DNA from 4 places in the Paenibacillus sp. J22P51 genome. Region 2 is predicted to be linked to each of the others. Evidence: riboswitches for the same ligand, from Rfam matches in the RefSeq annotation. Region 2 holds a riboswitch; each other region holds the start of a gene.

Region 1 (3,215 bases), on a different contig from region 2:
CCCCAATATCCATGTTAAAAGGAATCTCCAACAAAGCGATGATGTTCTGGGCTTGCTCTCTAATCGTTTGTTGATTCCCTTGGGGAAGCAAGATGATAAATTCATCGCCGCTTAATCTAGAGACGGTCCCATTCTCGGGTAAGCAACTAGAGAGTAAATCAGCAAATTTATGCAAGGTGTGATCCCCAACCAGATGACCGAAGGAATCATTAATCCATTTGAACCGATAAATATCCAGAAACATAACGCCTAAGGTCTCATGGTGCTGTTGGGCGTGAGCTAAAGTATGCTGGAACAGCTCATTGAATTGATTGCGATTAGGCAATCCAGTTAAATGATCGAAGTACGCTAACTGATGAATGAGTTCTTCTGATTTCCTTTTTTCCGTTAAGTCCCTGAGGTAGGCCGTATAAATCGTTTTCCCCCCATAAATGATATCCGTAATGATAATTTCGGCCGGAAACTTGCTGCGGTCTGATCGGTACGCGATAATTTCAAAGCGTCTGCCAATGACGGAATCGGCCTTCTGACTTAACAGTTGATATAACAAAGCAGCATCTTGTCCGTCTTGATCGAAAGGAAAGAGGAGATCGAATAACGTACGTTTCAGCGCTTCTTTGCGCGCGTAGCCGAATATGGCTTCTGCTGCAGGATTGAATTCAATGATCCAGCCCTGAGATTTGAACATGAAGATACAATCGATGGCTGATTCTAATATAGAAGCTTTAAGCGCAATCTGTTCCGCCAATCGTCGATCCACAGAGAGCGAGCTAATAAAACTGATGGCAAAGATGAGCAGCGTTCCAAATGCCACATACATAGCCACGATAATGAAGTCCATATTCACAGCATTGGCACTATGCGGAAGTGTTACCGGAGGAAACGTCATCACAGCGGATGACATGCCCATATAGTGCATACCTGTAATCGCTATACCCATAATAAGACTACTAATGAAGAGTCGGTGATGGTTCCGTTTGAAAAAGAAGTAAAGCGCCGTGATGGATGCTAGTATGGCGATCACAATCGATAACGTGAACGGTACGAGCTTATAGTGAGTAGTCACTTGTAGTAACGAGGCCATACCGATATAATGCATGCCGCTAATTGCTAACCCCATGAATGTACCGCCAATAAGGAACCTCGAACGGATAGAGCTCGCTTGGAAGGCGACCACAAGTCCGACCAGTGCACCTCCAACCGCTACAAGAATGGAGATACTGACAATCGAAATATCATAGGTCACGCCACTGGGCAAATGAAAAGCTAGCATCCCGATGAAATGCATGGACCATATGCCTACACCCATCACGAGGGAACTACATATAATCCAGCTCTTCTGGTGCCATCCTTCCGAAGTGGATACTTTCCGAGCTAGATTCAAAGCCGTAAACGAGGCAAGCAGCGCAATAACGAACGAAAGCAGAACAAGCACGAAATTATAACTTTCCGATAGCGAATTATGCATAAGAGATCCCTCCTACTATTGTCCCGGCATAAAAAAAAGGATCATCCCGAATAAAGGATCATCCCTTCAAATTCGGCAACCTGTCAACCATAGCATCCGAATTGGCATGCGTTAGGCCATGGCTTTGCGTCTCATCGTTTCCGATGATTTGCCCTTTTCGATTTTCATGTTTATCTGTACTTCAGTACCCATTCCATCTACTACTATTTAACTATTATAGAGCAGGTAAAAATTACCTGTATATAGCGATAAATGCGGTCTTTTGTCGAATATAATAAAGAAAGGTAAAGACGAACCATTTTTTTACTTTATAGGTAAAAAACACGGATTAGTCACGTTAGAAGTGACTAATCCGTGTTTATGAGGCTTACTGGATGATGACATAAAATACTTGTATTAGAAAGGGGGAGGTGAAGAATTTTAACTACTACTTGCCTTATTTTTGTTATAGCGATACTCCATATACCATTGAAATAGCCAAACGATGAACGTGAACCAAAATCCACTTGCCAAATAGGCACCTACAACATCACTAGGATAATGGACACCGAGGTAGATCCGGCTAATACCAATGAGAAGAATCATACTTATGCTGCTCAAAATGACCACGGTCCTGCCAAACTTTGAGGGAAGGTGTCTCCAAAGTAGAAACGCTAGTGAAGCATATAAGGCAAAGGCTGCCATGGAATGACCACTTGGAAAGCTGTATCCCGTCTCTTGAATTAACCTATGGAGGGAGGGGCGCTCTCTCTGAAAGATGATTTTAAGAAGCTGATTCAAACCTACGGTGCCGATAAGTAGAATTCCAAACAGAATTAATTCTTTGCGGTGATGCAGGAATTTAATTTGAATAAACAAGCTGCCAAGGAAAATGACAATGACAACTGGCGACGAACCAATGTATGTAAACAACCTCATCATGGAAGTTAACCATGGCGTTTCCAGCCCTTGAATATATGAGATGATACCACTGTCAAAAGCTGCGATCCACTGCCCCTTTAACATGGAGGCCACCACGCTAAAGCTAATTAATGTGAGTATGCTCAAAATAAGAAAAATGGTGACTTTTAATTTAGAATTCATTATCAAGATAGCTCCAATTTCTAGGTGTAATCAAATAGGTGGGTGAATGGATAGGTCGGGATACCCATTTGTTAGTATAGCCACATTCGCGAATGAACTAGCTATTATTTTTAATGAATTTGGGAATACTTTTATTGCTAATAAGTAAGGTGTTTGTTTCCTTTATTGTGCATTCCCGCCATCTCATGTAGTCTCCAGTCCTCCTCGCCATAATAGTCTCCACATATTCTGACAAGGACATTATCTCATTCCCGCGAGTGATTTCCACGCCATAAGGACTATCCGGTAAGACTTCTTCTACGCACTTCTTGTCGTATAGCTTATAACTATCATATAATAGTAAATAAATATTTTAATCGAGTGTTTTATCATGGATCCAGAAAGGTGTATGACTAGGTCGCGCCCTGGCTTGCTGTAGCGCCTAAGGAGTGGCGCCTACATCCTTTCTGCAAATTTTAGGGTATAAGGATGGTAATAATGAGCAACAGAGAAACTAAAACAGACGTCATCTTAATTGGTGCAGGAATCATGAGTGCGACATTAGGGACACTTCTGAAAGAATTAGTACCGGAATGGGAAATTACAGTGTTTGAGAAGCTCGAAACTGCAGGAGAGGAAAGCTCTAACGAGTGGAATAATGCAGGAACAGGACATGCGGCACTGT
Region 2 (3,215 bases):
GTGATTAGTTCTCCAGGTTTCATTTTTCATTTATTTCAATTATGAGGTTAGAAGAAGTTTGAATATTGGAATCACAATTAAGAAAAGGATTGAAAAGCAGTTTAAAATAGCTAACAGTATTGGTAAATTCAACCCACTACCCTTACTCTCACCCTTACCTTTATCCCTATTTTTATACTTTTTGTGGAGGAAAACAGAAATGAAAGTACGTAAAGCGATTATACCTGCAGCGGGCTTAGGAACGCGTTTCTTGCCAGCAACTAAAGCGCAACCAAAAGAGATGTTACCAATTGTAGATAAGCCTACATTACAATATATTATAGAAGAAGCGGTTGAATCTGGGATAGAAGAAATACTAATCATTACTGGAAGAAATAAAAAGTCGATAGAGGATCATTTTGATAAATCAGTTGAACTAGAGGTTGAATTGGAAGCGAAAGGGAAATACGCACTTTTAGAAGAAGTTCGTAAAATCTCCGAAATGGTTAATATTCATTATATCCGCCAAAAAGAGCCTAAAGGGCTTGGTCATGCGATTCTTTGCGCGAAAAGCTTTATTGGAAATGAACCATTTGCTGTATTACTTGGTGACGATATTGTCTATGGAGATAAGCCGTGTTTAAAGCAAATGATTGAATCGTATGAAGAGTATAGGACAACAATTCTTGGAGTACAAGAAGTTCCGCTCGCAGAGGTTAATAAATATGGGATTGTTGAAGGAAAACAGATTGCGACTAAAGTTTATAAAGTAAATGGGTTAATTGAAAAACCAAATGTTGAAGATACTCCATCTAGAATAGCTATACTTGGAAGGTATATTATTACCCCCGCAATCTTTGAAATCTTGGTAAATACCGAACCTGGTAAAGGTGGAGAAATCCAATTAACCGATGCACTTAAAGTACTAGCACAAAAAGAAATAATGTATGCATACAACTTTATGGGTAGAAGGTACGACGTAGGTGATAAACTGGGTTTCTTACAAGCAACAGTGGATTACGCATTGAGAAATAAAGATCTTCGTAATGAGTTTCTCAAATACTTGATTTCAGTTACTGAGAACGAGAAAGTTACTAATCATTAACCCTGATTTATTAGTTTATTTTTTTATTCCAAAGTCTAGTACTTTAGACATCTCTACCCTCCAAGAGATACACGACGAAAAGCCCATTGCCGCAAATTATACATTTGCTACAATAGGTATATAAGTCATTCACATAAATTGGACGATAATGGCAAAACTGGTGAAAATCAGTGACGCAAAGCTACAGGGACTAAGGTGGGTCAATCCAGTATGTCAGCCAGCTTCCGAATCATCGTGCCTCCGCAGTGGATTTATGTGAAATCAAGGAGGAATTAGAATGGATAAGTTTTGGCATTCTTTTTGTTTAAGATTTAATGAGGTTATCCTGGATAGCTGCATCTGTGACATCGAGAGAGCGAAGATTTTTAATAAAATTAATTATCACCGAACGAAATTGCATACATAAGCGAAGGCACCTAGAGCAGGTGCTTTTTTTCTTTTGCAGGAAGAGGGAATGTATAGCCATTAGTGAATAACTATAAGAGAGAAGGTAGGATGATGGAGGTGAATTGCGGTGAACAAACAGCTTGAACAGGTGCTCTCAAGTATGGTGAAGCCCAGTGGCGAGTTGGATGCCGCTAGGATAATAGGTAGGCAGTCCCTGTATACAGGACGGAATGGCAAAGTGATTGAGCGCTTCTGGATAGATATGGATGGACAGCGTGAGTCGTATATTTTCAAACCATTAACGAATGGAACGACATGCGGTCGCGAGAAATGGATATACGAACACCTACTAGGATCAATACCAGTTCGCGTTCCTGCGCTGTATGCATCTGCCGAACACGAGGATCCCGAGAGCTATTGGGCTATTTATGAGGATATGGGCAAGATGTCGCACCAGTTGGAGGATAACGAGTATGCCGTTGCCACCGCGTGTATTCCCTTATGGCATATGCTGCCACATGATAGGGTGCCGTCGCGTTTCAAAGGGGATAAGACAGATCTAACCGACTTGAAACAAGATGATTTGAATGGGTTTCACGATATGGGGAAGCGTTTGCTTCGACTAGGTTTTGACAAAGAAAAAGTTGCAGCTATCGAGCAACTCATTATGCAATGGAACGGAACTTTTGAAACAGAGATTGTTATTTCGCATGGTGATTATCATCAAGGGAATGTATGCCGGCGTGGCGATGAGTTTATTATTCTAGATTGGGAATTCATGCATCATAATTCGGTGTTCTGGGATTTATATGGTTTGTTAGATATGAGTCATCCCGACTTTCCGAAAATGATCAGTTCCTCTACACGTCTAGACGCGTTACATGCGTATTTGAATCAGAGAGTTTCCTTGGGATGGGAAGCCGATTCTGGAAACTTTATTGCTGATTATCATCGATATGCGATTGTTCATTCAGTCTGGATGCTTGGACTAATTGAGAAAGATTTACAGAAAGGACAGTGGGATACATCCAAATTGCTTCGTGCCCAGCAAGAAACGATGCATTCACTTGTGGCGTGTTTGGCCTATTGTGAGAGAGCTTAAGTCGCCTGGACTACAAAATAGGACTAATGACCCTGTCTTTGGTCCCTCTTCATTTGGTGCATTTTAGCTTATACTTGTAAAATATTCGCAAATCGAGTCGATAGCCGACGCCTGATCAGAGACGCCAGCTATGCCTAAATTTACTTGCTCGATAGTCGTCTGCGTTTAAAAGCCCAGTATTTGATCCAAATAGCGCCTTCATCGTCTTTGAAAAGCTTAATACCAGCCAATTTCAATGGCGTCCAAACTTCTGTAAAATAGTAATTTGGCATCGCACAGCCTCCCGTATGATGTAACTTACTTCAATATAACCTTAGACCTATAAAAAGGCTGTCGAAATTTGTCGTTGAGAATTGTGAACGATTTCTTTTTTTTTTGCGTTAAAGCACCCTCAGGGTGCTTTTTTTATGCTTTTTCGATCGACAAGATGTGACTTCATGGCTCAAAAAGCTTATAATAGGAATTATCCAGTATGAGACTTGGTAGGTGAAGATATGTTAAAGAAGAAGTGGAAGAATCGAATACTATGGGTAGGAAGTAGTCTGGTTGTTCTACTTGCTATTGGGTATTATGGCATGAATATAGCTATGTCGTATGTCCTACAATCGATGATTCCGCAGATCCCTATTGAAATTAGTGGAC
Region 3 (3,215 bases), on a different contig from region 2:
ACCAACAGTCTCATTAGACTTAGAACAACAGTCTACATATATTCTAGGTATAGACTGTTGTTTATCATCAGAAGGAATTTATCCCCTAAAAAAACAAAAAAACCTTGAATTATCAAGGTTTAAAGGTACTTTTACGCGCCCGATACGATTCGAACGTACGACCTACAGTTTAGGAAACTGTTGCTCTATCCTGCTGAGCTACGGGCGCATAGTATCGTCATTCTACCATGAGATGATTTCTAACTGCAACCATTTTAGCCCAATGGGGGAGGTTTCACTAATTACATTTTCCCGCGCAATTTTCGGAAAAATTGCGTCAGCATCGTCGAACACTCCTCTTGCAGAACGCCACTCACCACATCGACACGGTGATTGAACCGGTCTTCCTGCAGCAAGTTCATCAACGTCCCCGCACAGCCGGCCTTCGGATCCACCGTACCGTAAATGACCTGCGGAATACGCGCTTGCACAATCGCTCCTGCACACATCGGACAAGGCTCCAGAGTTACATAAAGCTGGCAGTCCAACAGGCGCCAAGCCTGCAAATGCTCGCTCGCTTGCTTAATCGCGATCATCTCCGCATGCGCGAGGGGATCTAAGGTTGTTTCACGTAAATTGTAGCCGCGGCCAATGATTTGACCTTGATGGACGACGATCGCGCCAATAGGAACTTCGCGGATGGCTTCGGCTTTCATCGCCTCTCCAATCGCTTCTCTCATCCAGGGGATATGTTCATCCACAGGGGGACACCTCGCAATAATAGTTTATCCACATGTGCATAAAAATCGAACAAATATTCGTTGTTAACAAGCTGTGGATAACAATGTGGATAACTTATAAACCTGTGGATATTCAATCCACTACACATTCATACAATAAAAACATCGCCTATGCAAGGATTTTAGTTGAAAGAAATATCTAGGCTACGTATAATGGTGATAACAGTGGGTCTTTTAGACCATAAACGATGAGCTTACATACAATGACACGGCAGGGTTCGACAATAGCAAACTTGTTGAAAAGCAAGGACGCAAAGCTGAGGGTCTACGGTTCTAATGAACTATGGCAGCCTGGTTACCGAAAATCGATGCTTTTTTGATTAAGGTGATAGGCTGCTCCTTTGTGTGGGGGCAGTCTATTTTGTGCGGAGAAGTTCTGTAGAATCCATTTGTAGAAGGAGGGTGTTGGTACACATGGCGATGAAGCAGGATGCATTGAAGCGGTATGGGAGTAAAGAAGGATACGATGCGGAAGTATTAATTGATTGCAAGGCTGTTCTGTCTAAGGATGATTTCGTGTCTACAGGTATTCTTACCTATGCCCAAGGAGACATCATGGAGATCGAGTTGCCCGAATATGATGTTTTTCAGCTTGGAGATAAGGCGAAAATGACGTTATATACCAAGTCGGGTCTATTCGTCCTTCAAACGACAGTCGTAGCGAAAGAACCTGGTTCACTCATTGTGATCAATCCACCTGAGAATCGGAAGAAGTTTTCGGAGAAACGGGAGTTCCCGCGGGTGAATGTGAAAAACACGGGTCAGATTATAGGTTTTCAGAATATCCAACAAAAAGAACTGCATGTCCTTGAAAATCCCATTGAACTATCGATTAAAAATATCTCGATGAATGGAATTGGATTTACCATCAATGATAATTCCATGATCGATGGTATTCTTCATAAGAAGTGTTTGCTTCAAGTCGAGTTGGAATTAGGTTTCGAGCTGCCTTGCATGTTGGAAATTATACGGAAAGAAAAGCTGGAAGACAGCTACTACTACGGGGCCAGCTTCGAAAGCTATCCAGAGGAACAAAGCAATGCGCTGCGCGGGTTCATCCTACGAAATCAGATCGAAACCTACTTCGAGCAGAAGCGGGATGACGAGTTCAAAAAAGCAATGGAAAAAAAGACTGCAGCCAATCAATAGCTTGCAGGCTTTTTTTTGCCCTCCAAGTACTATATAATAAGAAGGATGATTTTCGAAAATTAAGGAGTTGTAACGACAATGGCTTTGAAAGCAGGTATCGTCGGTCTACCGAACGTAGGAAAATCGACATTGTTTAATGCAATTACACAGGCGGGGGCAGAATCTGCGAATTATCCGTTCTGTACGATCGATCCGAATGTTGGGGTAGTAGAAGTACCAGACGAGAGATTGCAGAAGCTGGTGGAAATCGTTGTGCCTAAGAGCATCGTTCCGACGGCCTTCGAATTCGTTGACATTGCGGGTTTGGTTAAGGGTGCGAGCAAAGGCGAGGGCCTTGGTAATAAATTTCTAGCACACATCCGTGAAGTCGATGCGATTGTGCATGTTGTACGTTGTTTTGAGGATGATAATATTACTCACGTTTCTGGGAAAGTCGATCCGATTGGTGACATCGAGACGATTAATCTTGAATTGATTTTGGCAGACATTGAGTCGGTTGATAAAAAGATCGAGCGTTCACGCAAAAACCTCAAAGGCGGCGACAAGAAAGTAGTAGCTGAAGTTGAGTGTTTGGAACGTATCAAAGAAGCCTTATATAATGATATGCCAGCACGCAGCTTGGATTTAACAGATGACGAGCGTCTTCTAGTTCGCGATCTACATTTGCTGACGATGAAGCCAGTGCTCTACGCGGCAAACGTGAGTGAAGATGAAGTTGCAACTGCGGACGACAATGCATACGTTAAAATTGTGAAGGAATTCGCTGAGAAAGAAAACAACGAAGTCGTTTCCATTAGTGCGAAGGTTGAATCCGAAATCGCTGAGCTGGAAGACGAAGAAAAAGCCATGTTTCTGGAAGAGTTGGGACTTCAAGAGTCCGGCTTGAATAGATTGATTAAAGCAGCGTATAGAAAGCTAGGCTTGTATACGTATTTCACAGCTGGTGTTCAAGAAGTTAGAGCATGGACGATCCGTAAAGGAACGAAGGCTCCTCAAGCGGCTGGCGTCATTCATACGGATTTCGAACGTGGATTTATTCGTGCAGAGGTTGTTTCTTATAACGATTTGGCTGCTGCTGGATCCATGGCTGGTGCGAAAGAAAAAGGCCAAGTACGCCTTGAAGGTAAAGAGTACGTGGTTAATGACGGCGATGTTATGCATTTCCGCTTCAATGTTTAATTAACAATAAAAACAAGAAAGGAGTGATCCCCTATGTTGGATCGACTTCAGTCCATTGTGGACCGCTATGAGAAACTAAGCGAGTTATTGTGTGACCCGGATGTAACG
Region 4 (3,215 bases), on a different contig from region 2:
GCAGTCCACATCAAGAATATATATTTGGGCAAACCCTGCAACACTTTGAGGTCTAGCTTCGTATGGAATGCCAGATTCTTCAAGCCATTGTATTGTGTTTTTGTAGCTTTTAACCCAAACAGCAAAATGACCATCAACAGAATCAATTCCACTTCTACGTAATGTTTCAGCTTCTGGATGTTCTAATAGATGAAGCTGCTGTTTCCCAATTGCATACCATATACCTTTGGATTTAAAAGGTGGACGTTCGATTTCTTGTAATTTAAGAACCTCTGAATAAAATCCCCTAGCTTTTTCTAAGTCTCTCACAGCTATACTTACATGATGTATACATTCAAATTCGATCATATGTTTAGCTCCTTTTTTTAAATAATCTCTCACCCAACCGCCCATCCCAATAATGCGGGGAACCATAACGTCACTCACCTGACATAACTCCAATGGTAATTTTTACTATATTAAATTCTTTTGTAGTTATATGCAACATTTTTTTTATTAGGTTTGAATCAAAAAAAAATTTCAAGAAAAAAGGGCGCTTTTCAGCGTCCCTTTAGCCTATAATTCGGAAATGCCGCTTGGCATACTGCCTGTGCGTTGAAGGCTACGAATCTGAGAAGTTGTTATCCGGAATCCAACTAGAATAAACGACGAGGTTACATTGTTAAAGTTGAAAGCTCGTAAGTCTGAAATGTTCTGGCTGCCACGGAAAATCCGAAAATTCCCTGTAAAGTTGCGCCCTGAAAACAGTACTAACGTAACTTGACTAGGAAAAAAAACATTTCTTAGCCGAAAACTGGAGATGATGTTGTTAAAACCGAATAATCCCAGATTTGAAACTGCCACGCCTCTTCTAAATGTTAGACTTCTTCCAGTAAAGTTAAAACCCGAGAAAAAAGTAACTCTAACATTTCGATTAAATATTAATCCCATCCCTATCACCCTCTTGATCACAAGATAGTAACAGTATATGAATTGGCTATTATATTGGCTTGGACTTATGTTATTAAAACGTTAATAATCGCTTCCTCTAAATATAGGACTTTATTACTAGTAATAGAGGTGTTATAATTTTTAGTAACATGATATTAGTTCTTCTGTACGATAAGGGCAAAACTAATGAAAATTAGTGACGCAAAGCTAAAGGGGCTAAGGCGAGATATTTCGCTACGCTTGCCAGTTACCGAACCCAGGGAGAGAGATACAATCCCCTTTGTTCTTTATAAGGGGATATTTTTATGTTCATAGATAATAACGGGAAATAAGCCCACACATTGGAGTGAAATTTAAATGGCAAGACTAATGATTGCAGATGATTCTATGTTTATGCGATTAATGATAAAGAACATCTTAACAGAATTAGGTCATGAAATTATTGCTGAAGCATCGAATGGACTTGAGGCAGTATCTATGTTTCTTCAACATTCCCCAGATCTTGTTACGTTGGATATTACAATGCCACAGATGGACGGTATTACTGCTTTAAAGGAAATTAAAAAATACGCAAGTGATTCAAAGATAATCATGGTATCAGCGATGGGGCAACAATCTTTTGTTATTGAGGCTATTTCCTTAGGTGCTAACGATTTTATTGTGAAGCCTTTTGATAAAGACAGGATAGCAGATGCAGTACAAAAGTTACTAACTTTATGAGGTCGACAAAAAGGATACTTTAGTTATACTGACATCTAACATACGGTTCACCGCGCTGTCTGTAACGGCAAAATTTAGGGCCATCCTTTGCGGGATGACCCTTTCTTGTAAGACTAAACTATCTGTTTCACTTTGTATTAATCGATAACCTTAAACCACAATGAAGATTGGTCCTTAGGGTCTCCATTGTAATTAATCAATATCTCTTCACCCGCTTTAATATCTTTATAGGCATAGAAGTCCATGGTTAAATTATTTTTATTCGATAAATATCTCCCATTTGGTGAAAAAGAGTGATTATATAAAACACCGTATCCTAGAACTATAGCTTTATCCTCTCCCCAACGGAAAACATAGTTTTTGAGAATGCTTTCCCTCATTTCTTCCCATTCGTCTTTGGAGACAACAATAATCGGAGCTGACTCAATTAAGTCACCTTTTTTAAAATTTTCGGTTGCAAAAACTCCTCTACCATATTTCCCTGTATTTTTCATTTCAATTTTTTTCAGCGTACTCCCTCCTTTATGCAAGATCCTTTAGATGCTTTCGAAGATAGCCGTTGCGTTTTTCAATGAAGCGTAGGATTAATTCCGGCTCACTATTAAATAGCGCAATGGATTCCTTTTTAAATGGATCCAAAGAAATATAGGGGTTTAATTGCTTATGGAGATTTGTCACCATAGGTTCTATAGCTTTAACCGTAAATTTCGTTTCTAAAACTTCTTCCATCATACGACGGTATTGCTGCCTTATTTCCATTACATCCAAAAGGCGTGCAGTGAGTGTATTATAGCCTTCAATTGGAACAGCAAAATATTCCATTATTTCACCATTCCAATTTCGTCCCCAAGTTGCATCATAATCCCAAGGGATCATCTGATATAATCCCGTCTCTTCATTTCGAAATAAAGAATAGTTATGAATAAACCCATCGTAGTTTTGGGTACAAACTGCTCCGCATAACCACAATAAATAATTGTTGATATCCATATCCTTTTTTATCGCTTCACCAAATTGGTCTCGGTTAATTGTATTTATTTTCATAATAAACCTTTCTAAATCTTGATTATCCTTCTCACTACCCATTTTTTGAAAATATCCAGATAGGAGTGAAGGTTTTGGATTTTGCTTCGGTGTTAATAAAGAAAAATTTGCATGGTAGATCGTGGCATAATAAATAGGACCTTGCGGTAGTTCTCTTTTTCGTAAAAAAAATTCATCCACTGATTCAAGTTCTAGATAAATCCCCTTTTTTTCCCCATTCAATTCTAAAAATACATGCTTACTATTTGGAGCAATACATCCAATGCTCTGGAAAAAATCAAAAGAAAGCTTGTTGCGTAATAAGGATGGATCTCGGTATTCCGCATTTAAGTGTATCTCACGCCCAGCAAATTCTTCTTTATATGACCTAAAGTCGATGCTATAGGATTTTTTTCGAAATTTACGGGTATGATCCCCCCGATATGAAATCCCAATCTCATAAGGAATGTTGTCTACAATTAATTTGGAAGGAACAGGGTCATCTTTCCATACATCGTTATTTAATACCTTAAGATCTTTCG

Evidence for each region. A riboswitch is a leader RNA that binds a small molecule or an ion and turns the genes downstream of it on or off. The one in region 2 is predicted to bind cyclic di-GMP.
Region 1: it holds a riboswitch for cyclic di-GMP, as region 2 does, so the genes downstream of both, AC58QC_RS11245 (diguanylate cyclase domain-containing protein) here and AC58QC_RS04610 (phosphotransferase) in region 2, are expected to answer to the same signal.
Region 3: it holds a riboswitch for cyclic di-GMP, as region 2 does, so the genes downstream of both, AC58QC_RS22260 (PilZ domain-containing protein) here and AC58QC_RS04610 (phosphotransferase) in region 2, are expected to answer to the same signal.
Region 4: it holds a riboswitch for cyclic di-GMP, as region 2 does, so the genes downstream of both, AC58QC_RS15920 (response regulator) here and AC58QC_RS04610 (phosphotransferase) in region 2, are expected to answer to the same signal.

Annotation. Positions count from the first base shown of each region.
Region 1 is NZ_JCAUAZ010000004.1:69,714-72,928, forward strand. Features, by position in the region: gene AC58QC_RS11245 (diguanylate cyclase domain-containing protein) at 1-1,468, opposite strand, end outside; cyclic di-GMP riboswitch class I at 1,540-1,631, opposite strand; gene AC58QC_RS11250 (phosphatase PAP2 family protein) at 1,889-2,551, opposite strand; gene AC58QC_RS11255 (malate:quinone oxidoreductase) at 3,029-3,215, shown strand, end outside.
Region 2 is NZ_JCAUAZ010000001.1:1,156,672-1,159,886, reverse strand. Features, by position in the region: gene galU (UTP--glucose-1-phosphate uridylyltransferase GalU) at 200-1,084, shown strand; cyclic di-GMP riboswitch class I at 1,225-1,313, shown strand; gene AC58QC_RS04610 (phosphotransferase) at 1,599-2,573, shown strand; gene AC58QC_RS04605 (hypothetical protein) at 2,714-2,845, opposite strand; gene AC58QC_RS04600 (hypothetical protein) at 3,068-3,215, shown strand, end outside.
Region 3 is NZ_JCAUAZ010000012.1:21,055-24,269, forward strand. Features, by position in the region: tRNA gene AC58QC_RS22250 (tRNA-Arg) at 135-208, opposite strand; gene tadA (tRNA adenosine(34) deaminase TadA) at 282-719, opposite strand; cyclic di-GMP riboswitch class I at 996-1,082, shown strand; gene AC58QC_RS22260 (PilZ domain-containing protein) at 1,194-1,928, shown strand; gene ychF (redox-regulated ATPase YchF) at 2,007-3,107, shown strand; gene prfA (peptide chain release factor 1) at 3,141-3,215, shown strand, end outside.
Region 4 is NZ_JCAUAZ010000006.1:274,257-277,471, forward strand. Features, by position in the region: gene AC58QC_RS15915 (VOC family protein) at 1-348, opposite strand, end outside; cyclic di-GMP riboswitch class I at 1,097-1,185, shown strand; gene AC58QC_RS15920 (response regulator) at 1,288-1,650, shown strand; gene AC58QC_RS15925 (SET domain-containing protein) at 1,788-2,144, opposite strand; gene AC58QC_RS15930 (CotH kinase family protein) at 2,173-3,215, opposite strand, start outside.